Linked DNA regions of Solidesulfovibrio fructosivorans JJ]. The main gene of each other region encodes a partner of the protein of the gene in region 2 in a complex. Links are inferred from orthologs where the notes say so. Each region holds a gene or a part of one and is shown on either strand. Other genes may lie near its edges.

The links.
Region 1: the proteins of DESFRDRAFT_RS17835 (region 2) and DESFRDRAFT_RS16100 are in contact, whole or in part, in a cryo-EM structure (PDB 9GE8), measured with the Escherichia coli proteins. The link is inferred for Solidesulfovibrio fructosivorans JJ] from one-to-one orthologs.

Annotation. Positions count from the first base shown.
Region 1 is NZ_AECZ01000028.1:11,977-26,925, reverse strand. The notes cover bases 5,001-8,097. They hold DESFRDRAFT_RS16100 (ABC transporter permease), read left to right. Parts: upstream 5,001-5,322; coding sequence 5,323-7,872; downstream 7,873-8,097. Other genes in these bases: DESFRDRAFT_RS16095 (RNA polymerase sigma factor), read right to left, coding at 7,896-8,097; DESFRDRAFT_RS16105 (HAMP domain-containing methyl-accepting chemotaxis protein), read right to left, coding at 5,001-5,123. Also shown: DESFRDRAFT_RS16120 (methyl-accepting chemotaxis protein), read left to right, coding at 1-890; DESFRDRAFT_RS16115 (hypothetical protein), read left to right, coding at 1,081-1,632; DESFRDRAFT_RS16110 (aminotransferase class V-fold PLP-dependent enzyme), read right to left, coding at 1,737-2,861; more of DESFRDRAFT_RS16105, read right to left, coding at 3,096-5,000; more of DESFRDRAFT_RS16095, read right to left, coding at 8,098-8,462; DESFRDRAFT_RS16090 (shikimate kinase), read left to right, coding at 8,688-9,221; DESFRDRAFT_RS16085 (ATP-dependent 6-phosphofructokinase), read right to left, coding at 9,438-10,772; DESFRDRAFT_RS16080 (DUF2917 domain-containing protein), read right to left, coding at 10,869-11,231; DESFRDRAFT_RS16075 (aminotransferase-like domain-containing protein), read left to right, coding at 11,363-12,850; DESFRDRAFT_RS16070 (STAS domain-containing protein), read left to right, coding at 12,969-13,292; DESFRDRAFT_RS16065 (SAM-dependent methyltransferase), read left to right, coding at 13,457-14,395; DESFRDRAFT_RS20850 (hypothetical protein), read left to right, coding at 14,649-14,949.
Region 2 is NZ_AECZ01000037.1:4,437-19,240, reverse strand. The notes cover bases 4,817-7,768. They hold DESFRDRAFT_RS17835 (arylesterase), read right to left. Parts: upstream 6,627-7,768; coding sequence 6,006-6,626; downstream 4,817-6,005. Other genes in these bases: DESFRDRAFT_RS17825 (hypothetical protein), read left to right, coding at 7,426-7,768; DESFRDRAFT_RS17830 (ABC transporter ATP-binding protein), read left to right, coding at 6,739-7,425; DESFRDRAFT_RS17840 (type III pantothenate kinase), read right to left, coding at 5,192-5,998; DESFRDRAFT_RS17845 (tetratricopeptide repeat protein), read right to left, coding at 4,817-5,151. Outside these bases: DESFRDRAFT_RS17865 (alpha-amylase family glycosyl hydrolase), read left to right, coding at 1-54; DESFRDRAFT_RS17860 (ABC1 kinase family protein), read right to left, coding at 98-1,780; bifunctional methylenetetrahydrofolate dehydrogenase/methenyltetrahydrofolate cyclohydrolase FolD, read right to left, coding at 1,783-2,664; eno (phosphopyruvate hydratase), read right to left, coding at 2,923-4,230; more of DESFRDRAFT_RS17845, read right to left, coding at 4,420-4,816; more of DESFRDRAFT_RS17825, read left to right, coding at 7,769-7,947; rnhA (ribonuclease HI), read left to right, coding at 7,940-8,428; DESFRDRAFT_RS17815 (SDR family NAD(P)-dependent oxidoreductase), read right to left, coding at 8,767-9,519; DESFRDRAFT_RS17810 (glycosyltransferase family protein), read right to left, coding at 9,737-10,741; DESFRDRAFT_RS17805 (rhamnosyltransferase WsaF family glycosyltransferase), read right to left, coding at 10,738-11,961; DESFRDRAFT_RS17800 (HD-GYP domain-containing protein), read right to left, coding at 11,977-13,056; DESFRDRAFT_RS17795 (bifunctional acetate--CoA ligase family protein/GNAT family N-acetyltransferase), read right to left, coding at 13,053-14,804. UniProt on the Escherichia coli protein: TesA is a multifunctional esterase that can act as a thioesterase, lysophospholipase and protease.

The DNA.
Region 1 (14,949 bases), on a different replicon or contig from region 2:
TCAAGGAACGCACCATCACCGAACAAAACCACCGCATCGCCCAGGGCGTGTCCGAAGCCACGGCCGTGGCCGAGTCCCTGGCCGAAGCGGCCGAACAGATGACCAGCCACATCGCCCAGTCCACCGAGGGCATGGAAGAGCAGCGCGCCCGCACGGCCGAAGTGGCCACGGCCATCGAAGAGATGAACGCCACCATTCTCGAGGTGGCCAGAAACGCCGGCGACGCCGCCGCGACGGCCAGCAAGGCCAACGCCATGGCCACCACCGGCTCGGATCTCGTGGCCAAGGTCATAAGCGTGATGGAGTCGGTCAACGTCAAGGCGGCCGGGCTCAAATCCGAAATGCAGGACCTCGGCGGCCAGGCCCAGGGCATCGGCCAGATCATGCAGGTCATCTCCGACATCGCCGATCAGACCAACCTGCTGGCGCTCAATGCCGCCATCGAAGCGGCCCGGGCCGGCGAGGCCGGACGTGGTTTCGCGGTCGTGGCCGACGAAGTGCGAAAACTCGCCGAAAAGACCATGACCGCCACCAAGGAAGTGAGCAGCTACATCCAGGCCATTCAGGAAAGCGCCCGGCGCAACATGTCCGCCACCGACGAGACCACCCAGGGCATCGAGGACGCCGACAATCTGGCCCACGAAGCCGGCGACGCGCTGCACCAGATCCTCAATTTCGTGGAAAAAACCTCGGATCAGGTGCGTGGCATCGCCACCGCCGCCGAACAGCAGTCCGCCACCTCCGAGGAGATCAACCGCTCCACCGACCACATCAACCGCATCGCCGGGGATACCGCCGGGTCCATGACCCAGACCTCCTCCGCCGTGACCAGCCTGGCCCATCTGGCGGCGGACCTCAAAACGTCCATGACGCGCATGCGTTTGGAATAGCCGTTTTCCTTCCGGATGGACCCGGTCGGCGCGGCCGTCCGGGCCATCGGATGCCATGACGATATCAGGGGCGCGGGAAACCGCGTCCTTTTCTTGCGCGGCCCGGCCAAAACGTGCACAATGCCCGGAAATATGGGCGGCTTGCGTCGGCGCTGCCTCGCCACAGGAACCACACTGCCAAGGAGTCCCCATGCCCAAAGCCACCAGCTTCACGCTTTTCAGCGGCGGCGCCCAGGGCGCCGAAGCCGAGTTCGGCCGCCAGGCCGAGAGCTACGGCGTCCAGGAAGTCAACTACACGTTCGAAGGGCACCGCATCGAACGCACCCGCGGCATCCGCGTCCTGACCCAGGAGGAACTGGCCAAGAAGGACGTGAGCCTCACCTACGTGTCCAAGCTTTTGGCGCGCAAATTTTCCAACGGCCCGCAGATCCGCATGGTCCTGCGCACCATCATGCACCAGGTCGACGCCGGCCTGGAGATTTTCGTGGTGGGAAGCATCCAGGAGGACGGCACGGTCAAGGGCGGCACCGGCTGGGGCGCGGAATTCGCCAAGATCTGCAACAAGCCGCTTTACGTCTTCTGCCAGCAAAAGGCCGGCTGGTTCACCTGGGAAAACGACGCCTGGACCGCAGTGGCCGCGCCGACCATCACCCAGACCCATTTCACGGGCACCGGCACCCGCTTTCTCGAGGAGTCCGGCAAGACGGCCATCGCCGACCTGTTCGCCCGCTCCTTCGCCTAAAATCGCGCATCCCGGGGGAGGCGGACGCGTCCGTTTCCCCCGGGACGAAAAGAGCCCTGCCCCCCACCTCGCCGGCGGCGTCGAAGGCCCTGCCGACAAGCCGATCAGCGTCCGTCGAACGCGTCGAGATGCGCGAAAAAACGCGCGGCGTCCGTTGCGTCGTTGTAGCAGTGCGGCGACAGGCGGATGCGCCCGTTTCGAAGCGACACGGCAACATTGGCGCCCATCAGCGCCTTGTACAGGCCCGGGGCGTCGGGATGCTCGAACACGAGAATGCCCGAGCGCTCCCCGGGCGTCAGGGGCGAGGGGACGCAAAGCCCCCTTTCGGCGAGCCCGGCGGCCAGGATGTCGGCGATGGCGAAAATGCGGCGGGCGACCTCTTCCCGGCCGAGCTCCTCGAACAAGGCAAGCGACGCGCCGTAGGCGGCGATACCGGCGATGTCCTGGGTCCCGGCCTCGAAACGGCCGGCCCCGGCCTTCAGGCGAAAGGTCATGCCGAGTTCCTCGGCGTCGCGCATGGAGCGCCAGCCGGCCATGACCGTACCGAGGGCGGCATCGGCCCCCGGCGCCACGTAGAAGATGCCGAGCCCCATGGGTCCGAGCTGCCATTTGTGGCAGCCGGCGGCCAGAAAATCCACGCCCAGCTCGGCCACGTCCGTGGGCAGCGCCCCCAGGCTCTGAATGGCGTCCAGACAATAAAGCGCCCCCGCCTCCCGGCAAAGCGCTCCAAGTTCCGCCGCCGGCAGGCGCACGCCCGTGGTCCAGTCCACCGTCGCCGCCACCACCAGTTTACACCCCGGGATCAGCTTTCGCACCGCGTCCATGTCCAGGCGGCCGTCGTGCTTGGGCAGTTCCACGACGCCCACGCCGTGATCGGCCAGATTGTCGAAGGGAAAGCGCACGGTGGGAAAATCCGGCCAGGTCACGGCCACCTTGTCCCCCGGCTTCCAGTCGAGGCCGCCGGCCACGAGCGACAACCCGTGGGAGGTGTTACCGGTAAAGGCCACCCGGTCGGGCGTGGTCCGAAGGAGCCGCGCCGCCCCTTCCCTGGCCGCGGCCACAGCCGCCTGCCAACGGAAATAATCGGCCGAGCCCCGCCGCCACCGGTCCTCGTACACGGCCTGTCCGGCGGCGCAGGCGCGCCCGGGCAGAGGCGAGACGGCCGCATGGTTGAAATAGACCGCTTCGGCCACAACCGGAAACTCCTCACGCAACCGGGCCTGATCCATGACGCCTCCTTGAAACAAAAAAAGGAAAGAGCATGCGAAAGGGGAAACCCTTTAAAAAGGGTTCTCCCCTCTGCGCTCTCCCCTTCCTAAATTCCTTCATTCTTGCGGCGCGGTACTCAATTAAACCGCCAACCACAATAAAAAAAATGAAATAGCGGCAGGTTACTATGAAAAGTCTTTGAAAAGGGGTTTGGGGGAAACCTTTCTGAAGAAAGGTTTCCCCCAGCTTCTTCCCTAAAAACGCTCGAAATCGTCGTCCTTGTCGTCGAGGTCGATGCCGACGCCGCCCGAGGCCTTCTTGGCGCCGGCTGCGGGCGCCGGCTTCTTGGCGGCCGATCGGTGGGCGGCGGGCAGCGCCTTGACCGTCCGGACCTGCCGGCGTCCCGTGCCGTCCACCCGGAAGAAGGCCATGGTGCTTTGGAGCTGCTCGGCCTGGCTCGAAAGCTCTTCGGAGGTGGAGGCCATCTCCTCGGAGGCCGAGGCGTTTTGCTGCACCACTTGGTCGAGCTGCTGGATGGCCTTGTTGATCTGGTCGGCCCCGGAGTTCTGTTCCTGGCTGGCGGCGGCGATTTCCTGCACAAGGTCGGCCGTGCGCTGGATGTCGGGCACCATCTTGGTCAGCATGGAGCCGGCCTGTTCGGCCACCTGGACGCTGGAAGAGGACAGCTCGGAGATTTCGGCCGCGGCCGAGCCGCTGCGTTCGGCGAGTTTTCTCACCTCGGCCGCCACCACGGCGAAGCCCTTGCCGTGTTCGCCGGCCCTTGCGGCCTCGATGGCGGCGTTTAAGGCCAGCAGGTTGGTCTGGCGGGCGATCTCCTCGATGATGGAGATCTTTTCGGCAATGTTTTTCATGGCCGCCACGGCCGAGATAACGGCCTCGCCGCCCTCACGGGCGTCCTGGGCCGCCTTGACCGCGATGGACTGGGTCTGCTGGGCGTTTTCGGCGTTCTGCTTGATGTTGGAACTCATCTGTTCCATGGACGAGGAGATCTCCTCGACGCTGGCCGCCTGTTCCGTGGCGCCCTGGGACATGCTCTGGGCCGAGGCGGAAAGCTCCTCCGACCCGGAGGCCACATTTTCCGAAGCCGACTGCACCTCGGCCACCACTTCGCGCAATTTGCTCACCATCTCGTTGAGCGAGGCGGCCAGAATGCCGATTTCGTCCTTCTGGTCGATGTCGAGCAGGCGGGTGAAGTCCCCCTGGGCCATGGCCTTGGCGAAATCCACGCCCTTGACCACCGGGCCGGTGATGGCCTTGGTCAGGAAAATGGCGATGAGAATGCCGAGCACAAGCGCCACGGCCAATCCGCCGAGCATGATCGTGGAGGCGGTGGACAGGCTGGCGACAGCCTCGTTGGCGATATGCTGGGTAGCGTCGAGGGCCGCCTTGGCCGTTGTCACGGCCGCTTCCTGCACGGCGTTGCCGGCTTCGAGGCGCTTGACGGCCAGCTCCTGCAACACCTTGTAGATATCCAGAAAATCGCTGAGCGCCTGCCGGTATTTCGCGGAAGCGTCCTTGATGGCCGCCAGTTGCCGCAGGTTGGCGTCTGCGCGGGTCTTGGCCCGAAGCGTTTCGACGGCCTGATCGAGGGGCGTAAATCCTTTGATGGCGTCGTCGATGAAGCGCGGCTCCCGGTAGAGCTGGCCCCGGTAGTTGTTGACCCGGATGGCCGTGACCTGGGTAAGAATGCCGTCGATGCCGGCCACCTTGTTGGCGCGGTCGCGCAGGGCATCGGCGGGCATTCCCCGGGCGATCTCGTCAAGCAGCGCCTTGGCCTGGCTCTCCTGATAGGCTCCGGTATTGCGCACGAACTCGCCGGCCGCCGCATCCAGGTTGCGCCGCACCCCGGCCAACGCCTCCAGGCGCGACGACGTGTCCGTAATGAGTTTTTCGTATTCCGCCACCTTGACCTGGGCCTTGCCCACGTCCTCGCGCAGCTTGGTCAGGTCCGGGTACTTCTCCGAATGCGCTTTGGCCTCGGCCAGCGCGCGCTTCAATTCGGCGAAACTGCGCAGGCCGGCGTCGAGATCCTTTTTATCCTCACTATATCCGTACGCACGGATATCCAACATCACCTGCGCGGCGGCCCGTTCGAGCTGGTTGGCGATGGCGACTTCCGGGACATATTCCTGGGCCAGCCGCGTGGACTGTTTTTCGACACTGTTCATGTTGACCACGGCCATGCCGCCGAGCACGCAGGCAATGAGGATCAACAGTCCGAAGCCGATGGTGATCTTGACGCCAAGTTTCATGTTTTTCACGATCATTCCCCCGATGCTTGCGTTTCCCGAATCCCCGACGGACATGAACCGCGCCTCCCTTCAACGGGCGCGGGCGCTGTGAACCGCGCATCTTCAGTATTTGTCTTATTTCGTTGCTTGTTGCAATGCCAATCGCATCTTTTTCGAAGCTGTGGACCACCTCCGCAATTTGCCGTACTGTTCCAAATAGGACTGAGATATGCGTTTTCCCAAAGAGATAGGGCTGGCCTTTCGTCTGGCGGGACGGGAATTGCGGGCCGGTTTCCGGGGATTCGGCATTTTTCTGGCCTGTCTGGCCCTGGGTGTCGCCGCCGTGGCCGGGGTCAAAAGCCTGGCCGCCTCCTACCAGGCCGGGCTGGCCGAGGACGCGGCGTCGCTTCTGGGCGGCGACCTGGAAGCGGCCCTGTCCCAACGGCCGGCGACCGCCGAAGAGCGGGCCGCGCTTTCCCGGCTGGGACGCGTCTCCCACCTCGTGTCCATGCAGATCATGGCCCGGCGCGAGACGGCGGCCGGCCCGGCCGCCCGGACGCTCGCCACCCTGCGGGCCGTGGACGGGGCGTATCCGCTCTATGGGAGCGTGGAATTGCGCCCGCCCATGCCCCTGGCCTCGGCCTTGGCCGTACGCGACGGGCGGCCCGGCGCGGTCGTCGCGCCGGAACTGCTCTCACGCCTTCGCCTCAAAGTCGGGGACACGATCCTTGTGGCCGATGCGGCCTATGCCGTGCGGGCCGTGCTCGAACGCACGCCCGACGCCGCCGGCGGCCTGACCGCCCTGGGGCCGCCCCTGCTCGTGGCCGCGTCCAGCCTGCATGCCGCCGGCCTGGACGGCCCGGGAAGCCTCACCCGCCACTTTTACCGCCTCCGTCTCCCGGCCGGGGAATCCGCCAAAAGCGCCATGGCCGCCCTGCGCCGGGAATTCCCCATGGCCGGTTGGCGGCTGCGCGACGCCGCCGCGGCCCAGCCCGGGCTCACGCGCTTCATGGACCGGCTGGCCGCCGTCACCGCCCTGGTCGGCCTGGCCGCGCTGCTTTTGGGCGGCATCGGCATCTCCCAGGCCGTCTCCGGCTATCTCGACGGCCGCACGGCCTCCATCGCGGCCATGAAATGCCTGGGCGCGCCCCGCCGTCTGGTCGTGACCACCTATCTGCTCGTGATCGCGGGGCAAGCCGCCTGCGGCATCGCCGTGGGCCTGCTTGTCGGGGCCCTGGTTCCGGTCGCGCTCGGCCCGCTGCTCGGCGCGCTCGTGCCCGTGCGCTTTCCGCCCGGCCCCTATCCCGGCGCGCTGGCCCTGGCCGGAGGCTGCGGAGCGCTGACCGCCCTGGCCTTTTCCCTGCCCCAGCTGGCCGCCGCCGGCCGCGTGCCGCCCCTGCTCCTTTTTCGCGGCTACGACGCCCCGGACCGCCCGCGCCTCGGACTCACCGCCCGTCTGCCGGGCCTTTTGTGCCTGGCCGGGCTTTTCGCCCTGGCCGTCGTGTCCACCCCGGACCGGCGGCTGGGGCTCGGGTTCGTCGTGGCGGCCGTGGCGGCAACGGCCCTGTTCTGGCTTTTCGCCGGACTGGCGGTCTTTCTGGCCGGACGCATCCCGCGCCGCCCCGGAATCCGGGGACTGGCCCTTCGCGCCATATCCCGGCCGGACAACCAGGTGGGCCGGGTGCTGGCGGCGCTCGGACTCGGTCTTTCCACCCTGTGCGCCATGATTCTGGTGGAAGCCAATTTTCGCGCCGCCTTCACCGAAGACATTCCCCGCACGGCCCCGGCCTTTTTCTTCGTGGACATCCAGCCGGACCAGCTGCCGTCGTTTTTGCAAACAGCCCGGTCCGTGCCGGGCGTCAGCCGCGTCGAGACCTCGCCCATGGCCCGGGGACGCATCGCCGAACTGCGCGGCGCGCCCGTGGCCGAGGCCCGCGTGGACCCGGACGCCCGCTGGGCGGTGCAGGGCGATCGCGGACTCACCTATGCCGCGACCATGCCCGAGGGCACGCGCATCGTGGCCGGGAGCTGGTGGCCAAAGGACTATGCCGGGCCGCCGCTCGTGTCGGTGGATGAAAAAATCGCCGCCGGGCTGGGGCTTTCCCTGGGCGACACGGTGACCGTCAACGCGCTCGGCCGCGAGATCACGGCCACGGTGGCGAGCCTGCGACGCATCAACTGGCTGTCGCTCGGCATCAACTATGTCTTCGTCTTCTCGCCCGGGGCGCTCGACGGCATTCCCATGACCTGGCTGGCCACAGCCTATGTGGACAACAAGGCTTCCGGCGATCCGGCCGAGGCGCTTTTCAATGCCGTGACCGGGCGCTTCGCCAACGTGACCGCCATCGGCACCGGCGACGCCTTAAACGCGGTGCTGGGCGTGGCGGACAAGGTCGCGGCCGCCGTGACCGTCGCGGCCGGAACCACCTTATGCATCGGCATGCTGGTGCTGTTGCAGACCATGGCCGTGGGCATGCGGCGCAAAACCTACGAAGCGGCCATCTACAAGGCCTGCGGCGCGAAGCGGCGGGATATTCTGGCGGTCTTTCTGGGGGAAAACGCCCTGCTCGGGACGTTGGCCGGGTGCATGGCCCTGGCGATCGGCGGCGGACTGGCCTGGGCTTTTGTGGCCTTTTTCATGGACCTGCCGTTTCGCTTCTTCGCCGTGCCGGCGCTCCTGACGGTCGCCACGGCGGCGGGAGTCACGCTGACCCTCGGCATGGCCGGCCTGTGGCGCGCCCTGGCGGGCAAGGCCTGGCCGTATCTGCGCAACGAATGATCGGTCGGCCGCGCCCCGGCCGCTCAATCATGTTCCTTCTCTTCCAGGTAGGCCTTGAGCTTGCGCCGGGCGCGAAAGGCCCGAACCTTGACGTTGACCTGGGTCATGCCGGTCATGCCCGCCACTTCTTCCACGCTTTTTCCCTCGAGTCCCAAAAGCGCCACCAGCAGCCGGTCCTTGGGACCAAGCACGGCCATGGCCGCCTTGAGCCGACGCCTTGCGTCGCGGGCCTCGATCCTGGCCTGGTCGCGCTCGTCGGGCAGCGATTCCTCGATCCCGGCCACCATATCCACGTCGGATTTGCGCCGCCGCAACCAGTCGATGCAGGTGTTGGCTGCGATACGGTGCAGCCAGCCGCGAAAAACCGCTCCGTTGCGCAGCGTTCCCAGATTCAGGTAGGCTTTGACGAAGATCTCCTGGGCAAGATCCTCCATGCCGTCGGGGTCGTCGCAAAAGCGCGAGACGAGATGCAGGACGCCGGGCTGGTGCCGGGACACCAGGACCGCGAACGCCCGCTGATCCCCTTGGGCGGCGGCGGCGGCCAGGGAGCCGTCGTCGATCCCCTCGAGTTTCGTCAGAAATTGTCCCATGCCCGCCAGCCGTCAGCACGACCGGCTGTGGGCCGAGGCCGCACCCGTCACCCCGTCCATGCCGCAAGTCCCTCCTCGATGGCGCGGACAGAAGCCCGCACTGCCGTCTTTGGCGCGGCAAAGAGGCCTTCGGTTACACCCCGGCTCGACAGAAAGGCCCCGGAACGCTATTTCCCGGGCGCGGCGGACCATTTTTCCCGCCAGCATCCTTCACGGAGGCCGCCAATGCCCCTTGCCGACGACCGCAACATCTACCTCATCGGCCCCCGGGCCTCGGGCAAAACCACCCTGGGCAAACGCCTGGCCGAACGCCTCGAACGGCCGTTTACCGACCTCGACGCGGCATTTTGCGAAAAATACGGGGAAACCATCGCCGACATGGTCGGCCGCGACGGCTGGGACGCCTTCCGCAAGGCCGAAGCCGCCATCCTGGCCGAAACCGCCGGGCAAACGGGACAGGTGGTGGCCACGGGCGGCGGCGTCGTCCTGCTGCCGGAAAACCGCGACCTGCTGGGCAAGGGGCTGGTCTTCTACCTCCAGGCAGATCCGGAGCGCCTGGCCGAACGGCTCATGGCCGACTTAAACGAGGAACAACGCCCCAAATTGACGCAGCTCGGGCTGCGCGAGGAAATCACCGCCACCCTGGCCGAACGCGAACCGCTCTACCTGGCCTGCGCCCACGCCAGCCTGCCCGAACGCCCCGTGGACGAGCTCCTCGAATTCGCCCTGCGCGCCCTAACGGCCTGGGAGAGGGAATAGGGGATAGGGGGAGAGGAAAGAGACTTCCCGGGGGGACCCTTTTCTGAAGAAAAGGGTCCCCCCGGACCCCCCCTCCAAAAGACTTTTAATAGTTACAGACAATTACCGTCACAGCGTCTGTAACCGTTGAAAGTTTTTGGGAGGGGAGAGCGCGAGAGGGGAACCCTTTTTTCAAAAAGGGTTCCCCTCTCGCACACTCTTCTCTCTTCCCCCCAATTACCTGGCGCAGAAAATGGCGGGGTCGTCGATGAAGGGCGTCACCGTGTACTGGCCTGTGGATTCGATCACCGAGCGCCAGTAGTCCGAGGCGATGTTGAGCTTCTTGCGCCGCAGCGTCACGAGGTCGAGGGGCAGGTGGACGTAGCGGCCGTAGAGCTTGGACACCACCATCCCCGTCTTGCCGGCCATGGCCGCGTGCACCGCGTTTTGCCCCAGAAAGCCGCAGTAGACCCGGTCGTTGGCATTGGCCGGGACCGACCGGACGATATAGCTCGGGTCGATGAATTTGAGCGTCATGGGGATGTCGCGGTCGCGGAAATACGACTCGATCCTGCCGGAAAGGAATTCGGCGATGTCGCCGAGCACCGGGTTGCCCGAGGCGTCACGCAGCCCCGTGTCCGGGAGCAGGTCCTGCCCGGCGCCCTCGGCCACGACGATCACGGCGTGACCGCGCCGGGCCAGACGACTCTCCAGGGACGGCAAGAGCCCATGCTCCCCCTCCAGGGCAAAGGGGTATTCCGGCACCAGCACGTAGTTGACTTCCTTGAGCGCGAGCGTCGCCTGGGCGGCGATAAACCCGGATTCCCGGCCCATGAGCTTGACCAGGCCCACGCCGTTTAGGGCTCCGATGGCCTCGGTATGGGCGCAACGGATGGCCTTGGCGGCCTTCTCCACGGCCGTGTCGAAGCCGAAGGACTGGGTGACGAGGTTGATGTCGTTGTCGATGGTCTTGGGCACGCCGATGATGCTGATTTTCGAACCGCGCCGGCTGATTTCCTCCTGGATGCGCCGGGCCGCCTTCATGGACCCGTCGCCGCCGATGACGAAAAGCATGGCGATGTTGAGGCGCTCCAGGGCGTCGGCGATATCCTCGGGACGCTGGGGGCCTCGGCTCGAGCCCAGGGTGGTGCCGCCGAACTGGTGGATGTCGGCCACGTTGGCCGAAGTCAGTTCCACGGGCTCGTGGCCGTAGGATTCGATGAAGCCTTGCAGGCCGAAACGGATGCCGAGCACGCCGGCCACGTGGTAGTTGTGGTGGGCCTCCATGACGATGGCCCGGATGACGTCGTTTAAGCCCGGGCACAGTCCGCCGCAGGTGACGATGGCCGCCTTGACCTTGGACGAATCATAATAAATGCGGCTGCGCGGCCCGGCCAGCTCGAAATCGGCGAAGCACGGCCCCGAGCCCGAGCCGAATTCGCTGGCGTCGAGCTCCATCCTGGCGCGGCTGTCGTCGGCGAAGCGGCAATAAGGCAGCGGCGAAGGAATCTTGGCCGGCCCGAGAACCGGAATGGACGTGTCGATGGGGGCGATCGGACAGCTTTCTTCCATGCGGCAGGCTCCTTGCTGTCCTGGCGATAGCAGGTTGCGCCAAGCCCGGCAACACGATCCGGCGGCAACCGCGTTGCGCCTCGCCGACGAAAGGCGTCAGTCCCAGCACACCCGCACTTCCGACGCGTCGCCCCGCCCGGAAACCACCACCTTGCCGCCCCGGGAATAGCTCGCCCGCTGCCCTGGGGTCAGCACCCTGTCCCGGCCGTCGCCCGCCGCCGTCACCCAGACCGCGCCGCGCCGGCATTCCACCCGGCAAAACCGCGTGCCCGAGAGGCTCAGATATTTGCCCTGGCCCAGGCGTGCGGTGAGCTGCCGCCCCGGCGTGAAAAGCCGTTCCCCGGCCTCGGCCGCCACCCGCACGAACCGGTTGTCCCGAAAGCGGGAAATCCAGGCGTCCAAAAGCCCCGGTCGGGCCGCCGCAAGCTGTCTGTCTTCCTTGATGCGATCCGCGAACATGGCGTCCTCCTCAGGTTAGACCCGGCGGAACCGCCGCCGGCGCCCTTCCCTTAGACCAGAACGTCTGTTACCATGACAGATACAGTTCAAAGAAAAAATAGGCATAACAGATCACAAAAAAAGGAAACGCCATGCCCCTGCCCCAGACCGACGACGGCATCTTCCGCTACGTCAGCGTGGAGCGCCATATCCTGGAGCGCATCGAATCCGGGGAGCTGCTCCCCGGCGAACGCATTCCGTCCCTGCGCGCCCTGGGGACCCGACTTGGCGTCAGCGTGTCCACGGTCAACCAGGCCTACATGGCCCTCGAACGACGCGGCGTGGTGGAGGCACGGCCCAAATCGGGATTCTTCGTGCGCTCCCGGCCGGACCGCCCGCCCGCTCCCCGGCCGTCGCGCCTGCCGGCCAAGCCGCCCACGGCCATCAACCGGGGAGCGCTCATCCGGGAGGTGCTCGGCGGCATGGGCCGGCGCGACATGGTGCCCCTCAATGTGGCCCAGACCGACGAATCGCTTTTGCCCACGCGCCAGCTGTCCCGGCTTCTGGCCAAGGTGGCGACGGCCGGCGGCGAGTCGGTGGTGGGCTACGAGGGCGTGTTCGGGAATCTGGGACTTCGCCGCCAGATCGCCTGGCGTCTGGTCGAGGCCGGCATCGAGGCGCGGCCCGAGGACATCATGATCACCTCCGGGGCCATGGAGGCGCTGTACATCGCCCTGCGCTCGGTCACCCGGCCGGGCGACAACGTGGCCATCGCCGCCCCCTCCTATTACTGCTTCCTCCAGTTGCTGGAGAATTTCGGCCTGCGGGCCGTGGAGCTGCCCTCCCATCCCGACGGCGGCGTGCGCCCGGCCGACCTGGCCGCGGCGCTGGACCGCTTCGACATCAAGGTCGTGATCCTCACCCCCAATTTCAACAATCCCGACGGCGCGCGCATCCCCGACCCGGCCAAGGCCGAAATGACGGCCATGCTCACCGCCCGGGGGGTGCCGGTCATCGAGGACGACGTCTACGGCGACCTGTATTTCGACGGCGGCCGGCCGCGCTGCCTGGCCTCCTCCGACACCGAAGGCTACGTGCTTCACTGCTCGTCGTTTTCCAAGACCCTGGCCCCGGGTTTTCGTGTCGGCTACCTGCTCCCCGGGCGCTATGCGGCCAAGGCCTTCGAGATAAAGGCCACCACCAACGTCTGCTGCGCCACGCCCACCCAGATCGCCGTGGCCGAATACCTTTCCCAGGGCGGCTTCGAGCGCCACCTGCGCAAGATCCGGGCCGTGCTCGAACGGCAGGCCCGCATCATGGAGGAACGTATCCTGCGCAGCTTCCCGCCGGGAACGCGGGTCACCCATCCCGGCGGCGGCACGGTGTTGTGGGTCCAGCTCCCCGAGGCCGTGGACTCCATCGCCCTCTTCTACGAGGCCAAGGCCAAAGGCATCGGCGTGGCCCCGGGCAACATCTTTTCCAGCTGCGACCAGTTCAGCCGTTTCTTGCGCCTAAGCTACGGCAATGTCTGGACGCCGGTCGTGGACGAGGCGCTGACCACCCTGGGGCGTCTGGCCGCGGCCCAGGCGGAAGGAGCGGGCTTGCCTAAGGATGATGATTGCCCTAAGCACAACCCGTAAGCGTCATCCGAACACCATCCGCGTCCCCAACGCCGTGCGCCACATGGATTTTCGCGGCGCGCGGCAGACGCCGCCAAAGGGGAACGCGCGTCGCGGCCGCATCCCAGGGAGATTCCCCATGGAAAAGCCCCTTTATACGGAAACCGATCAGGCGTTGGTCATCCGCCTTTCCGGCGAAATCGTCATGGACCTGGCCGCCAACCTCAAAGCCGAGCTGACGCTCCTTATCGACGCCACGCAAAAGCCCGAGGTCGTGTGCAACATGCGCCGGGTGGACTTCATGGACAGCTCCGGCGTGGGCCTTCTCATCGGCATTCGCCGCCTGTGCCAGGACAAGGGCAAGGCCTTCAGCGTGGCCGACCCCAGCCCGGCCATCCGCAAGCTTATTTCCGTGCTGCGCCTGACGGAATTTTTCGCCATCGCTCCGGCCGACGCCTCCTGACCCCGCGCGGCCGCCATGCGCCTCGCCATCGTCCGCGCGAGGACGTGAGCCCGCGCGGCCCGGAATGCGTCCGCCCCAAAATCCGACGTCTTTCCCCGGCTTGCCTCGCGCCGGCCGGCGGCCTATGATATTTGGCCTTCAAATCCCTTATCCGGTGCCACCCCATGTCCTTTGCCGTCTACCATGCCGCCCCGGGCCTTCTGCCCGAGCTTGTCGCCGAACTCGGCGACGCCGTCACCGCCGTGCGCGATCCGCTGGTCACAGCCGACGGCCCGGCCAGGCAGGCCGCCTTCGCCGCCAACGTCTGGACCGAGCCGGTCTTTATCCCCGTGGAGTCCATCGGCGACGCGGCCAAAAAGCTCAAAGCCATCCAGCGCAACTGGGCGCTGGTCCCCTCGGGCCATTTCCGCCGGGCGGCGCTTGTCGCCGAGAAGCTGCCCAAGGTGGCGGCAAAGCCCCTCGTTTTCGGCGCGCCGCTTCCCACCGCGCCCCTTGGCGCGTTCACCCTCTGGGAGGAAAACCTGCTTCTGGCCTCGCCCGCGACCAGCGAACCCGTGCCGGCCGGGGAATACCGCTTCGTCGAGGACAAGGAAGGGCCGCCGAGCCGGGCCTATCTCAAGCTGTGGGAATTTTTCACGCGAACGGGCGTGCGCCCCGCGCCGGGGGAACTGTGCCTGGACATGGGCGGCAGCCCCGGCGGCTGGGATTACGTCCTGGCGGACCTCGGGGCGCGGGTTTTCTGCATCGACAAAGCGCCGCTCGCGCCGCACGTGGCCCATCACCCGCTGGTCTCCTGGTGCCAGGGCAGCGCCTTCGGCCTCGATCCGCGCCACGCCGGGGCCGTGGACTGGCTCTTTTCCGACGTGATCTGCTACCCCGACCGACTCTACGAATGGCTCTCGCGCTGGCTGGAACTGGGCGAATGCCGCCGCTTCGTGCTGACGGTCAAACTGCAAGGCGAAACCGATTCCGCCCTGCTGGACAAATTCCGCGCCATCCCCGGCTCCCGCCTGCTCCACCTTTCCCACAACAAGCACGAACTGACGTTCGCGCTGTTGGGGGAGGAGAAGGAGCCCTCCGGCGGCCAGGGGGAAACTTTTTGAAAAAAGTTTCCCCCTGGACCCCCTTCAAAAACTGTTGACGGGATCGGCGGGGGGAGCAGGTGTTGCGGGCAGCGCCTCTGCGATATGCCCTCACGCTATGCGCGCATGCGTGGACCCGAAAAAGCGGGCTGTTTTTTCGAAAACTATCGCCATTAAAATAAGGGGATGCGAGGCAACGAGACGATGATTCCAAATATAACGTAAAGTTTCCCACATAAAAGACGATAGGAGAGTAACGGCAGGAGGGAACCAAATGGGTACGACTGGAATTTCCGGGATGGGCAGCAAATTGGCTGATTATCTCTCGCAATTTCAGGAAAAACAGCAAGGGTCGCTCACCGCCGGCGACGCGACGTCGCCGTCCGGCGCGACATCGAGCCTGCTCTCCACGCTGCAAAACGATTCCGTGGCGATCTCCAGCGCGGGCTATACCAAAAGCCAGGATATCCTGTCGCTAAACGATGTCGGGAAAAGCACCGCCGCGGACGCGTCCTACCTCGATGCCTACATGGCCGGCACGTCCTCCCGGCTGTCCCTCCAGAATTCCATGAACA
Region 2 (14,804 bases):
CGCGCCGTGCGCGTGGCCCTCGCCCCCATGGAATTGGCGGTATACGGACGGTAGGCCCTTGTCGGCCGGCGGGCGGAGTCTCCCCCGCCGGCCGCTCCTATTGCTTGGGGCCGAGTGCCCCCGAGCGCTTGATGGCGCGCAGGAGCCGCAGGCCGAGGCCGATGGACCAGAAGCCGCCCAGGGCGCCGAAAAGCGATACGTCGAAGAGGATGGGCGGCACGCGGTTGGCCAAAAGCAGACACGAGCCCAGAAAAAGCGCGGCGCAGAGCATGCCGTAGACGAGGCGGTTTATGGGCGCGTCGAGGCCCTTGTGGGAAAGCTGCACGTCGAGGCGGCCTTCCCGGCCCCGGCGCAGGATTTCCAACACGTCGCGGGGAAAGGCGGTAAAAAGCGCGTTCCAGTCCCGGGAGCTGCGCTTGAGCCGCCCGAAAAGTTCGCCCGGCGAAAAGCGGCGCATGAGGATTTTCGAGGCATAGGGCGTGATGACCTCGATCAGGGAAAAGCCGGGATTGAGGGTCGCGGCCGCGCCCTCGAGCACGATGAAAACCTTGATGAGCATGGCCACGCTCGGCGGCAGCAGAATGCCGTGGCGGCGCACCAGCCCCATGACGTCGCCAAGGGCCCCGGACAGATCGAATTCCCCCACGGACTGGCCGGCATAGTCGGCCACGAATTCCTCGATGTCGGCCCGAAGCGCCTCGCGGTCGAGTCCGGGCGGCACCCGGCCAAGGCGCATGACCTGCTCGGTCATGGCTTCGGCGTCGCCGGAGGCCACGGCCAAGAGCGCCTCCTCCAGCGCCCGGCGCGTGCGTTCGTCGATGCGCCCCACCATGCCGCAGTCGAGCAGCCCCAGCCTGTCCTCGCCAAGGATCAGGATGTTGCCCGGATGCGGATCGGCATGGAAGAAGTTGTCTCGGAAGATCATCTCGAAAAAGATGTCCGCCGCGTTTCGGGCCAGTTTTTCCCGATGGGCGTTTTCCTCGGGCGTCTTCGGCCCGGCGGCGAGCTCGGCCACGGTGCGGCCCGAAAGCTCCTCCATGGTCAGCACCCGGCGGGCGCACCGCTCGGGAAAGGGGCGGGGAAAGGCCACCCGGGCGTCGCCGGCGAAGTTGGCCGCGAAATGCCGCAGGTTCTTTTCCTCGCGGGCGAAATCCAGCTCGCGCAGGATGGTGCGGCGTATCTCCGTGGCCACGGCCAGGGGCTGGTAGAGGCGCAGATGCACGATGCCCCGTTCGGCCAGCTCCGCCAGGCCCATGGCGATGTCGAGGTCGGCCCGCACGTCGTCCTCGATGCCGGCGTGCTGCACCTTGACCACCACAGCCGTGCCGTCCGGGAGCATCGCCCGGTGCGCCTGGCCGATGGAGGCCGAGGCGATGGGCGTTTCCTCGAAGCGGGGAAAGAGGTCGGCCATGGGCGCGCCGAGTTCGGCCTCGATGGTGCGGCGCACGGTTTCGGGCGCGTCGGGCTCGGTGTCGTCGCGCAGTTTGGCCAGTTCCCGGGCCAGGTCCGGGCCGACGAGATCGGCCCGGGTGCTGAGTATCTGGCCGAGCTTGATGGCTGTGGGGCCGAGTTCGGTGAGCGCCAGGCGCAGCCGCTCGTCGCGGCGCATGGCGGCAAGGCTGCCGCCGGCCGGCCCCGTCAGATGATTCTTGAAAAAGGAGGGGTCGGTGACGGCCAGGAACTCGGCCAGGCCGTACTTGGCCAGAACGCCGGCGATTTCCCGAAATCGCCGGGCGTTTCGGGCCAGATGCGGAATGCTGGCCAGGGAGAAGACGTTCACGCCTACTCCACCGGGCAAAGCGGCTTTTCACGCCGCCAGCGGAACGCCTCCACGGTGTTGGACATGAGCGTGGCGATGGTCATGGGGCCCACGCCGCCGGGCACCGGGGTGATGGCGGAAACGACGTCCTTGACCCCCTCGAAGTCCACGTCGCCGCAGAGCTTCCCGTCGGGCAGGCGGTTCATGCCCACGTCCACGATGACCGCGCCGGGCTTGACCATCTCCCGGGTGATGAGCTTGGCCTTGCCGATGGCCGGCACGATGAGGTCGGCCTGCCGGCAGGCCGCGCCGAGGTCCGCGGTGCGCGAGTGGCAGACCGTGACCGTGGCGTTGCCGAAGGGCGTCGGGGCGGCGAGCAGCATGGCCATGGGCTTGCCCACGATGTTGCTGCGTCCGACCACCACGGCGTTTTTGCCGGCCGGGGACAGGCCGTAGTATTCGAGCAGCTTGATGACGCCGTACGGCGTGCAGGGCTTGAGTCCCGGCAGGCCGATGGAGAGGCGGCCGACGTTTTCCGGGTGGAAGCCGTCCACGTCCTTTTTGGGGTTGACCAGGGACAGGCAGCGGCCCACGTCGAGTCCCCGGGGCAGGGGAAGCTGGAGCAGAATGCCGTCGATGTCGTCGCTGGCGCCCAGTTCCGTGATGAGCTTTTCCAGGGCGCACTGGCCGGTCGCGCCATCGAGGCGCCAGATGCGCGACACGATGCCCACTTCCTCGCAGGCTTTTTCCTTGTAGCGGACGTAGATCTGGGAGGCGGGGTCCTCGCCGACCAGGATGACGGCCAGATGGGGCGCCCGGCCGTATTCCCGGACAATGGCGTCCACATCGTCCTTGACCTTCTGGCGCAGCTCGGCCGCGACTTTTTTCCCGTCGATAAGCAGCATGGTGGGTCCTCCTTCGGAAGGCAGGAACCGGGGGGCAACCCCCTTTTGCAAAAGGGGGTTGCCCCCCGGACCCCTCCTCCCCGAAAACTCTTAGCTGGAGAGTCCGGTTGCCGTCCACTCCAATTGACGCGGCCTGGGCGTTGTCCGGCGAGGCAGAGCCTCGCCGGACAACGCCCAGGCCGCGCGAATGAGGGGTCCGGGGAGGCCATGCCTCCCCGGCGGGGTCGAGGGGCAGCGCCCCTCGCTCTTCGTTTTGTCTTACTCCGCTTCGTCGTCGGCGACCTCGTACCACTGGCCGGCCATGACCGGGCCGTAGAAGATGGCCATGTCCTCGAGCTCCTCTTCGATGCGCAGGAGCTGGTTGTACTTGGACAGGCGGTCGGAGCGCGACAGCGATCCGGACTTGATCTGGCCGGCGTTGACGGCCACGGCCAGGTCCGAAATGAAGCTGTCCTCGGTCTCGCCCGAGCGGTGGGAAACGACCGTGGTGTAAGCGGCCTGCTTGGCCATCTCGATGGTGTCCAGGGTCTCGGTCACGGTGCCGATCTGGTTGAGCTTGATGAGGATGGAGTTGGCCACGCCCTGGTCGATGCCCTCGGCCAGGATGTCGGGGTTGGTGACGAAGATGTCGTCGCCGACGAGCTGGATGCGTTCGCCGAGTTCCACGGTGAGCTTCTTCCAGCCGTCCCAGTCGCTCTCGGCCAGGCCGTCCTCGATGGAGATGATGGGGTAGCGGTCGACGAAGCCCGAGAGGTAGGCGACCATCTCGTCGGCGCTCATGGTGCGTTTTTCGCTGCCAAGGACGTACTTGCCGTTCTTGAAGAACTCGGAGGCGGCGGGGTCGATGGCCAGCGAAATCTCGTCGCCCGGGCGGTAGCCGGCTTCCTCGATGGCCTTGATGATGTACTTGAAGGCCTCGTCGTGGTCCTTGAGATTGGGGGCGAAGCCGCCCTCGTCACCCACGGTGGTCATGTGCCCGTCGGCGGCCAGGATGGTTTTCAGGGTGTGGAAGGTCTCGGCCCCCATGCGCAGGGCGTCGGCGAAGGTGCGCGCGCCGAGCGGCACGATCATGAATTCCTGGATGTCCAGGTTGTTGGGCGCGTGCATGCCGCCGTTGATGATGTTCATCATCGGCACGGGCAGCACCTTGGCGTTGACGCCGCCGAGATACTGGTACAGCGGCAGGCCGAGGAAGGAGGCGGCGGCGCGGGCGGTGGCCAGGGACACGCCGAGGATGGCGTTGGCGCCCAGGCGCGACTTGTTCTCCGTGCCGTCGGTGTCGATCATCAGGTTGTCGACGGCCACCTGCTGCAGGGCGTCCATGCCGATGACGGCCTCGGCCAGCTCGCCCTGGACGTTTTCCACGGCCTTGACGACGCCCTTGCCGCCATAACGGGAAGCGTCCTGGTCGCGCAGCTCCAGAGCCTCGCGCGAGCCGGTGGAGGCTCCGGAGGGTACGGCGGCCCGGCCGGAGGCGCCGGATTCCAGGGTGACTTCCACTTCGACGGTGGGATTGCCGCGGGAATCGAGGATTTCCCTGGCCCAGACGGCGGCAATAGTGCTCATGAGCGTCTCCTTGTTGGGTATGTTGGTGCGTTTGGTGCGGTGGAAAAGCGGGCCGGGCGGCCCGACACGTCAGCCTGTAACGCAATTCGCGGCGATTTATAACCCCCGCCGTCAAAGGGGGGTGCGGCCGGAAAGCAAGTCTTGGCGGGTCTTGGGGCGCCTGGCGGCGGGAGTGTCGCCGCAGCGACGTCAAATTGTGATGTCCGGAAAATCGCGGAGGTCGCCGCGCCGCTCCCGTCGCTTGAGATAACGCAGGAATTTTTTCGCCTCGACAAAGTCCGCGTCGATGCCCACGGCCTGGGTCAGCATGTCGCGGCAGGCGGCCAGATCGCCCTTTTCGTAGAGCACCCGGGCCAGGTTGAACATGATCCGTTCGTCCCGCGGCGCCAGCTCCAGGGCCTTTTGGTAGTAGGCGGCGGCGATGTCGTAGTTTTTCTGCTTGCGCAGGCGGATGCCGAAGGCGTTGATGGAGGCTTTCTGGCCATGGCCCTCCGGGTCGCCGGCTCCGGCCTGGCGCAGCACGGCCAGGGCGGTGGCGTCGTCGTCGGGCGCGCCGGCGGCGGCCAGCGCCACCAGGATGACCGTGAAAAGCGCCCGCTCGGGGTCGGGCAGGGCGTTTTGGTCCACCGCCGCGCCGGCGTCGCGCAAAAGCCGCGAAAGCACCAGGGCGGCCGGGGCCAGCCGTTCCTTGAAGATGAGCGGGGCCGGCAGGAAGTGGGCCAGGAATTCCTCCGCGGTGACGGTTTTTTGCAACGGCATGGGCAGGGTCTTGTCGTCCAGGGGAAAGATGAGGATACGGGCCGCGTCCAGGCGCATGGCCAGCCAGTTGATGCGCTGGGTGAAGTCGCGGGTGGCGGCCCCGGCCTTGCCCATCCGTTCGAGCTTTTGCGATTGGTAGCAACCGAGAATTTCCGGCAGCATGGATCGGTCCCCCGGAGCCGGCGGCATGGATGCCCGGCGCCTACGGTAGGCGTTTGTCGCGCCTGGCCCGGTCCAGGTCCCGGCCGAGCCAGAGTTGGCGCAATCCTTCGAGCAACAGTTCCGGGCGCACGTCGCGGATGGCCGGGCAGATGGGGGCGAGCTTCTCGGCGAAACCGCCGGTGGCGATGACGTGGGTCTCGCCGCCCAGATGGGCCATCAGGCGGGCGGTGATGCCCGAAACCATGTCGGCAAAGCCGAACACAAATCCCTGGTTGATGCAATCGGTGGTGGAGCGGCCGATGGAAAGCGCGCCGTCGCCCGGATCGAGGGCCACATGCGGCAGTTTGGCCGTCTTGCTGACGAGGCCGGAAAGCGAGGTGCGCATGCCGGGGCAGATGAGCCCGCCGAGAAAGGCGTCGTCCCGCACGCAGTCGAAGTTGGTGGCCGTGCCGAAGTCGACCACGATGACCGAGGGCGCGGAAACGGCCAGCCGGCCGGCATAGGCCGTGACGAGACGGTCCGCGCCGACTTCGTGGGGCCGGCCGTAGAGGTTTTTGAGCGGCACCGGGATGTCGACGGACACGAAGCGCAGCCGGGCCCCGATGTAGCGCGAGACGGCCTGGGCGAGAATGGGGTTCAGCGGCGGCACCACGCTCGAGGCCACGGCCGTTTCCACGTCGGCCGGCCGCACGCCGTGGATGGAAAGGGCTGTGACCAGGGAAAGCCCCAGGCTGTCCGGAGTGGCCGAATGGTCGGTCGGCAGGGCGAACGACGGCCCCAGCCCCGAACGTTCGGCCAAGCCGAACTTGATGTTGGTGTTGCCGGCGTCGATGAGCAGGGCGGGCATGGCGCGGCTACGGGTTCGCGTCGGCCCGGGCCGCCTTGGCGGCCTTGGCTACGCTGACGCGTTTGAGGAAGGTTTCGACGTCGGGCAGGATGCGCTCCACGATGACGTCCACGCCTTTGGCTGTCGGGTGCAGGCCGTCGGCCAGGGTCAGGCCGTAATGGCCGGTGACGCCGTCCAGGAAAAAGGGATAGAGCACGGCGTCGTATTTTTGGGCCAGCGCCGGATAGACGGCGTCGAAGGCGGCGGCGTAGTCCGCGCCGTAGTTTTTGGCCGAGCGCATGCCGCAAAGGAGCACCGGGATGCCGGCCTTGGCCAGCCGGGCCAGGATGGTGTTCAGGTTCGCCTTGGCCGCCTCGGGATCCTGGCCGCGCAGCATGTCGTTGGCCCCGAGTTCGAGGATGACGCCGTCGGGCGTTGTTCGCATGACGCCCTCCAGGCGGGCCAGGCCGCCGATGGTGGTGTCGCCCGAGACGCCGTAATTATCGATGACGACGTTGTGGCCCTTGGCCTTAAGCGCCGCCTGGAGTTTGGCCGGAAAGGCGTCGTCGGCGGGCAGGCCGTAGCCGGCGGTCAGGCTGTCGCCAAGGGCGGCCAGACGGATGTCGGCGGCCGTGGCGGAAGACGTCATAAGCCCTCCGAGAAGCAGGCAGACCGCGAGCGCAAAGGCGGCCGCGACCCCGAATTGTCTTTTCCGGGCAAGCTGGTATGTACGTTCGGCGACGAAGGAAGGAGCGTTTCGCATGGGTGGTCCGGCTGAAAAGATGATTGCGCTGTCCGATGTGCGCCTGACGTTACAAAGCCGGGCCGGCCGGGTCAACATCCTGCGCGGCGTGGATCTGACCGCCGCTTCGGGCGAGCGGTTGGCCGTCATGGGACCTTCGGGCGCGGGCAAAACTTCGCTTTTGATGCTCCTGGCCGGGCTGGAGCGGGCCACGTCGGGCTCGGTGCGCGTGGCCGGGCACGATCTTTCGGCCATGGACGAGGACGCGCTCGCCGCTTTTCGCCGGGAAAACGTGGGCATCGTCTTTCAAGGTTTTCATCTCGTGCCGGCCATGACGGCCCTGGAAAACGCGGCCTTGCCTCTTGATTTCGCCGGCCGTCGCGACGCTCTCGACCGGGCCCGGGAGGCGCTGGCGGACGTGGGGCTGTCCGACCGGCTGGACCACTTTCCGGCCGAGCTTTCCGGCGGCGAACAGCAGCGGGTGGCCTTGGCCCGCGCCTTGGCCCCACGGCCGCGACTGCTCCTTGCCGACGAGCCCACGGGCAACCTCGACAGCGAAACGGGGCGGCGGGTGATGGACCTGCTTTTTTCCCTGGCCGCCGGCACGACGCTGGTGCTCGTCACCCACGATCCGGGGCTGGCCGCGCGTTGCGGCCGGGTGGCGAGGCTGCGCGACGGACGCATGACAGACGGGGCGGCGGCCTAAGTGAAACGGCTTTTTTTCTCCCCGCGCGGGCACAGCCCCCTGGAGCGCCTGGTCCGGGCGCTGCTGCTCGGCGGGGTATTCGCCCTGGCCATCGTGGCCTATCAAAAACATTTCGACCACGTGATCGAACAGGCCGAGGCCGAGGGGACCATTGCCGATCCCGGCCATATCCTGACCGGGGAGGACCGGGCGCAGGTCCTCGGCGCGGCCCAGGATCTGCGCCGGCGCTACGGCCTGGACCTGCGCCTGCGGCTCGGCGGAACGCCCAAACCGCCGTCCCCGGACGATCCCGGGACCGTCTGGGTTTACCTCGACCCCGAGTGCCGGAATAGCCGGGTGGTCGCGCCGGCCCTGGTCGCTTCCGCCCTGCCGGAGAGCCTCTTGAACGATCTGGGCGGCGGGCATATGGACGCGGCCTGCCGGGAAGGACGCTCCCGCGAAGGCGTGCTCGGCGCGCTCGGAGTTTTTATCGACGCCCTCGGCCACGCGGCGGGCCGAGGCAAAGGAGTACAGCATGAATGAAGAAGCGAAAACGCCGCGCCAGGCGGTGACCATCCACACCGACGGGGCCTGCCTGGGCAATCCCGGCCCCGGCGGCTACAGCGCCATCTGGGAGATCGACGGCGAACGCGTCGAACTGTGCGGCGGGCGCAAGCTCACCACCAATAACCGCATGGAACTTTTAGCCGCCATCGAGGCGCTGGAAGCCCTGGAAAGCCCGACCGACGTCACGCTCATCACCGACTCGCGCTACGTCCACGACGCCATCGAAAAGCGCTGGCTGGCCGGCTGGCAAAAACGCGGCTGGGTCAACGCCGAAAAAAAGCCGGTCAAAAACCAGGACCTCTGGCGTCGCCTCATCCCGCTGCTCAAAATCCACAATATCAAATTCCACTGGGTGCGCGGCCATACCGGCAACCCGGACAACGAACGCTGCGACGTGCTGGCCAAAAAAGCCGCCAATTCCAGAGATCTGCCCGTTGATGAAGGGTATCCGGGATAGAGGGGATGAACCGGGGGAGGGAACCCCACCCTCCCGAAAAACCTTCAAAAGGGTGAGTAGAGACCTTTTGCAAGGCATCGAAAACTAAAACTCGTATCGTTTCGCCCCGCAGGGGCGACGGCGTGGTGGAGGCGGGATTTGTCCGGGACGAGCTTGTCGCGAAGCGACATGCACCGTCCCGGCAAATCCCGCCTCCATCTTCACCCCTCCGATTTCCCGCCAGCCAATCCCCCCTCGCCCGACCAGAGCCGGGAAGGGGGGACCGGGGGGCGCGCCCGCCCCCCGGCGGGGTCCGGGGCAGCGCCCCGTTCCTGCCTCTCTCGCTTTCGCGCTCCCGCCTATAGAAACATCCCGCCCGAGATTTCGATGCGCTGGCCGGTGATCCAGCCGGCCCCGTCGTCGAGCAGCATTGCCAGGGCCGCGCCGATGTCGTCGGCCTCGCCGACGCGTCCGAGAGCGGTCTGGGAGGCGATGAAGGCGTTGACGTTGGGGTTGTCGCGCACGGCGCCGCCGCCGAAATCCGTGGCGATGGCTCCCGGAGCGATGGCGTTGACGGTGATGTGGCGCGGTCCGAGTTCCTTGGCCATGTAGCGGGTGAGTACCTCGATGCCGCCCTTGGCGGCGGAGTAGGCCGCGTAGCCGGGCAGGGAGAACCGGGCCAGGCCGGTGGAGACGTTGACGATGCGTCCGCCGTCGCGAAGCAGCGGCAACAGGCGCTGGGAGAGGAAGAACGCCGCCTTGAGGTGGACGTTTATCATCTGATCGAACTGGTCTTCGGTGGTTTCCGCAAACGGGGCTTCGACGCCGTAGCCGGCGTTGTTGACCAGGAAGTCGAAGTCCTTGCGTCCCCAGGTCTTTTCCAGGGTTTCGCCGAGGGCGTCGGCGAAGGCGGGGAAGGTGTCGGCCCGGGAGACGTCGAGGGGCAGGATGGCGGCCTTGCGTCCGCGTTCCCGGATGGTGGCGGCCACGGCGTCGGCTTCGGCCCCCTTGTGCAGGTAGGTCAGGACGATATCGTGCCCTTTTTCAGCCAGATGCAGGCACATGCTTTTACCGAGTCCCCGGCTGCCGCCGGTCACAAGCGCGATTTTCATAAGCGCCTCCTTGTTTGGATCTGTCGTGATGCACTTTCCTGGGGCCCCGACGGATTATGCCCCTAATCGCTTGTCCGATTTCCCAAAACGCGTCTGACCAATCCCGTCCCCACCCGACCAAAGCCGAGAAGGGGGGACCGGGGGGCATCAAGCCCCCTGGCGAAGGGGTGCAGGGGAGGCGGAGCCTCCCCGCGTTCCCCCCCCCCGCGTCACCGCCCTAGTGCCGGCCGCCCTTGGCCGCGTCCAGATAGATCCTCGCCGCCGGCGTGCCGGAAAGGGCCTCGGCCCAGTGGAGGTAGAGCGGGCGCAGGGAGCGGCCGTGCACCACGTCCGTCGTGGCGAGACGGCCGGCGACAAGGGCGTCCAGGGGCTGGGCCGCGAACCAGTCGGCAAAGGCCCGGGCGCGGTGCTCGGCCCGATGGCCGGCGTCGATTTTGGCCAGGCCCGAGGCGGCCACGCGGCGGCGGCGCGCCGGATCGGCCAGCAGACTGTCGACGAGGGCGCACAATCCTTCGAAATCCTCCTGGTCGTAGAGGAAGTAATCCTCCCCGTCGGTGAAAAGCGTATCCTGGCCGTGGCCGATGCGCGGCGTCACCAACGCGCAGCCGCAGCCGAGCGCCTCGAACAGGCGGTAATTCATGTCGCCGCCTTCGGCGATATTGAGCACCAGCCGGGCTGTGGGGAAAATGGCCCGGAAATCGCCCGTGCGCGAGGCGAAACCCGCAAAGCGCTGCCGCAATCGGGCCAGCAGGGCGCTTCGAAACGGGGTGAGCGCCGGGTCGTCCTTGCCCACGAACACCATGTCCAGGGTCTTGGCCGCCTCGCGGGGGACGTCGGCCGGCGCGGCGAAAGGCGGGGACCACAACAGCCGCGAGGCGTCGAGACGGCCGGCGGCGAAGCGCGGCAGATGGTCGCCGAGGCTCACGCAGCACAGGTCGAAAGCCTGGGCGTAGAGCGGATACCAGGAGTGGATGTGGGAATCGATGCAGTGAAAGACCGTGGGACAGGGATAGGACTCGAGGCCCAGCAGAAACGGCGCGCTGCTCTTGTCGCCATAGACCAGGGCGTCGGGCGCGAAGCCGAAAAACGCGGTCAGGTCGTCCCAGGTGAAAAAGCGTTCCCCCGCCACCGGCCGGGCCTGGACCTCCCAGCCGTGGGGCGCGAGACACGGCCCCAGGGAGGCGGCGAACAGGCCGTTGGCCAGCCAGGCCAGGCGCTTCACGGCGCGGCCTCCCCTCCGCCAAGCACGGGCAGACCGGCCCGGTGGAAATTGGCGCTCCAGTCGAGCGGGCTGACCGATTTCGGAAAGACGATCGGCGTTTCCCGTCCGGCGCGCGCCCTGGCCGCCTCGATGGCCTGGGCCAGCATCTCCGCCGCTCCCTTCGGATCGGTCGGGTCGATGTTGCGGATGCGGGGGTGTTCCCGGGACAGGTCCTTGGCCGGCGGGTAGGCGTTGGTGAGCGTTTCCAGGCCGAAGCAGGCCATTTCGAGGGGCGGATAGGACGGGTGGGGCGAGGCCATAAGCGCCATGCCGACATGGCTTTGGAGCAGGGCGGCGGCGTAGTCGGCCATGGTGAGGGTGCCGAGGCTTGTCAGCACCGTGCCGTGGCCGAAATCCACATCCTCGTGGGGCGTGCCGGCGCTTACGAAGGCGACATCCCGGCCCTGGCTTTCCCCATAGGCCTCGGCATAGGCGGCGATGACGGCCATAAGCGCCGGGAAGCAGTTGCGGTGGTGTCCGGGCCGGCCGTAGACGAGCACGTTTATGCGTTCGCCCTGTCTTGCGGGAATAGCGCCGCCAAGGCCGCCGAGCACGGCGCGCAGGAGCGGGTCCAGGGAGGGCCTGACCACGACGGGGTTGTCAAAGGCGTAGTTTCTGGCGGCGAAAAAGCGGTACAGCTCGCGGGAATGGAAGACGGCCTGGCAATATTCCCCATGGCGGTAGGTCCCCTCCGCGGCCAGGTGCTTGAGCCCCATGGGATAAAAGCCCGGCTCCCAGTCCAGGATGAAATAGTAGAAGGGGATGGGGGGCATGCCGGCGGCGGCGAAAAGCGCGGCCGCCCGCTCCCAGACGAGCACCGTGCGCCAGTTGGGGCAAAGGAGCACGTCGGCCGGGTGAAAGACGATTTCCGCGCCGTCATGGAGGGATACGGTCTCGACGACTTCCCCGGGCCGGCGCAGCAGGGCCGCGCCGCAGTCGATGCGCCCGGAGGCTTCCGGCAGGGGCGTGAGCACGAGGCAGCGCACGGCCGCGTAACGGGGGGCCAGATGGGCGGCCAGGGCCAGGGCCGAGGCCATGCCGCCGAACAGGTGTTCCCGGTGCAGATGGGGCAGGCAGATATTCAGGCGCGGCGGCCCGGGCTCGCGGCGCACGGCGAAGCGGGCGCGCGGGGGAAGCAGGTCGTCGAAGGCGTCGGGATCGTAAGGGACGGATGCGGTCATGGCGGAGATGCGCCATCAGCCGTTGGAGGCCGACGGCTTGGATGCGGCTTCGGGCTCCGGGGCCGGTGTCGTTTCCTTGGCGGGTTGCTCGTTTTCCTTGAGTATTTCCGCATCGGCCAGAATCATGATCAGGCGTTTGAACATGCCCTTGTCCAGGGTCTCCTTGCGGGCCTCCATCTTGCGCAGGGCTTCGAAGGGCGGATAGGCCGGGCGCCAGACGCAGGCCCGGGTCAGGGCGTCATAGATGTTGCAGACGCCAAGCGCCTTGACATAGGGCGGGATGCCGGCGGCGGGCAGCCCGGCGGGGAAGCCCCGGCCGTCCTCCTGCTCGTGGTGGAAAAGGATGCAGTGAAGGGTTTCGGGCGGCAGGGGCAGGCCCACACACAGGCCGACGCCGAGCGCCGGGTGGGAGCGGAACTGGATTTCTTCCTCGGGCGTCCAGGTATCCGGCCGGCGATCGAGGAGCCCTTCCGCCAGCCCGAGCTTGCCCACGTCGTGCAACAGCGCCCCGACGCCGACCTTGACGAGCAGGTCTTCGCTTATGCCCTTTCGGTCCATGAGCATAAGCGAGGTGAGCACCATGACGGCCAGGCCGTGTTGGTATTCCTGGTAGCCCTTGGACACGAGCCGGGCCACGTTTTTCACCGCGCCGGGGTCGTGCAAAAAGCCCACGGTCTGGCGCACGAGCTTGCCGATCTGTTCGAACCGGGCCCGGCTTACGGAATGGGGCAGCTTTTCTTCGAGCACGCATTTGGCCAGGGAAACGGCGCTCTCGTGCCAGACCTCGGCTCGCTCGGCCAGGGGAATGGATTCGTCGAGGAGCAGTTCGCCGAGGCTTTCGCGCAGGTAGTTCTCGTAATGGCGCAGCTCGCCCTGGTGGATATAGACCGTCGGCGTGCCCGTGGACCGCAGCCGGGCCAGCTGTTCCTTGCTGAAGGCGGCCCCGCGTGAGGCGTAGAGCACGAGCCTGGGCCCCTTGCGCACGTAGACGGAGAACCGGCCGTTGCCCCAGGGGCGCAGGGAGAGGGTCTTTACCGGGAAATACGATTTGAGTTCCGGTGAGGGGAGGGTGTCTTCGGATTCGGTCGCCTTCATGCGGGAGCCGTCTCCCCGGGGCCGGGCTCGTTTAAGGGAAGGCGCATTTCCGCCACTTCCTCGTCGTAGTTGCGCACCACCGAAAAGCCGAGCTTGTCGGCCAGGCCCTGCATGCCGCCGTTTTCCATGAGCGCCTGCCCGGTCAGTTCCCTTGTGCCGCGATCCTTGCAGTAGCGGATGATTTTTTCCATGAGCAGCCGCCCGAGTCCCAGCCCCTTGAGGTCCGAGCGGACGATGACCGCGAATTCGGCCGAGGAATTGTCCGGCCTTGTCGAGGCCCGCACCACGCCGAGGGTTTCGGGCGCGCCGTCCTCGTCCGGCGCGGTGGCGATAAAGGCCATCTCCCGTTCGTAGTCGATCTGGGTCAGCCGGGCCATCTCGGTATGGGTCAGCTCGCGCACCACGCCGAAAAACCGGAAACGCAGGTCCTCGGGCGAGAGGTGCTTGAAAAAGGCGAAGTGCGCCGGTTCGTCCTCGGGCCGGATGGGGCGCAGCATGGCGTGGCGGCCGGATTTGAGGGTCACGCACTCCTCGAGTTCCCGGGGGTAGGGCCGGATGGCCAGGCGGTGCGGATTGGGCTGTTCTTCCGGGGTGAGGCGTATGGCCGCGCCGATGACCTGCACGCCCTCGGGCGTGGCCAGGATCGGGTTCAGGTCGATGGCCGCGATGCGTTCCAGGTCGGCCACGCACTGGGAAATCTGGTTGAGGGTCAGGCAGATGGCGTCGATGTCCGTGCCGGGCTGGCCGGCCGCGCCCTTGAGCGCCGCCGCGACGCGGGTGCGAAAGATGAGGTCGCGGGCCAGGGACATGTTGAGCGGGGTCAGGGCCACGGCCTTGTCCCGGGTCACCCTGGCGGCGATGCCGCCCTGGCCGAAGACGACGTAGGGCCCGAAAACCGGGTCCACCCGGGCCTGGATGGTCACCTCGTGGGCGCCGGTCCGCTTGCCCATCTCCTGGATCACGTAGCCCTCGATGTGGGCGTCGGGAACATGGGCCAGGGCGCGCGACCGGACCGCCTCGGCCGCCTCGCGCACGGCCTCCCCGCCGGTGACGTCCAGGGCGATGCCGCCGACGTCGAAGGGTTGGGGAATGTCCGGGGAGACGATCTTGACCGCCACGGGATAGCCCAGGGCCTCGGCGGCGGCCACGGCGTCGTCGGCGTCCTCGGTGAACTGCGAGGCCACGGCCGTGACGCCGTAGTAGCCGAGCACCTCCTTCGCCTCGGGATCGGTGAGCGTGAGGCGCCCCTCGGCAAAGGCGCATTCCACCACGGCCCGGGCCGCGTTCGGGTCCGGGGCGAATTCGCTCGGCAGGCTCGCCGGCATCTCCATGAGGAGTTCCTGGTTGCGGCGGTAGCGCAGCAGGTGCACGAAGGCGGACACGGCCTGATCAGGCGTTTCGTAGGTGGGCACGCCGGCGTCGTTTAGGGTTTTGAGCGCTCCGCCCGAGGCCGGGTCGTAGCCCATCCAGCAGGCCAGCACCGTGCGGTTGGTCTTGGCCAGCACCTCGGCCATGGCCGTGGCGGCGGCGTCGGCGGAAATGCCGGGAAAGGGCACATGGATGACGAGCACGGCGTTGACGCCCGGGGAACGCAGAAGCGCTCGCAGGGCCTCGGCGTAATCGGCCGGGGCGGCGTCGAAGCTCATGTCCACCACGCCGTGGCGCAGCCAGTTGGGGCCGAGCAGGTCGGAAAGCGATTCGCTCGCCTCGGCGTCGAAGTCGGCGAGCGCCCCGCCGCCTTCGAGCAG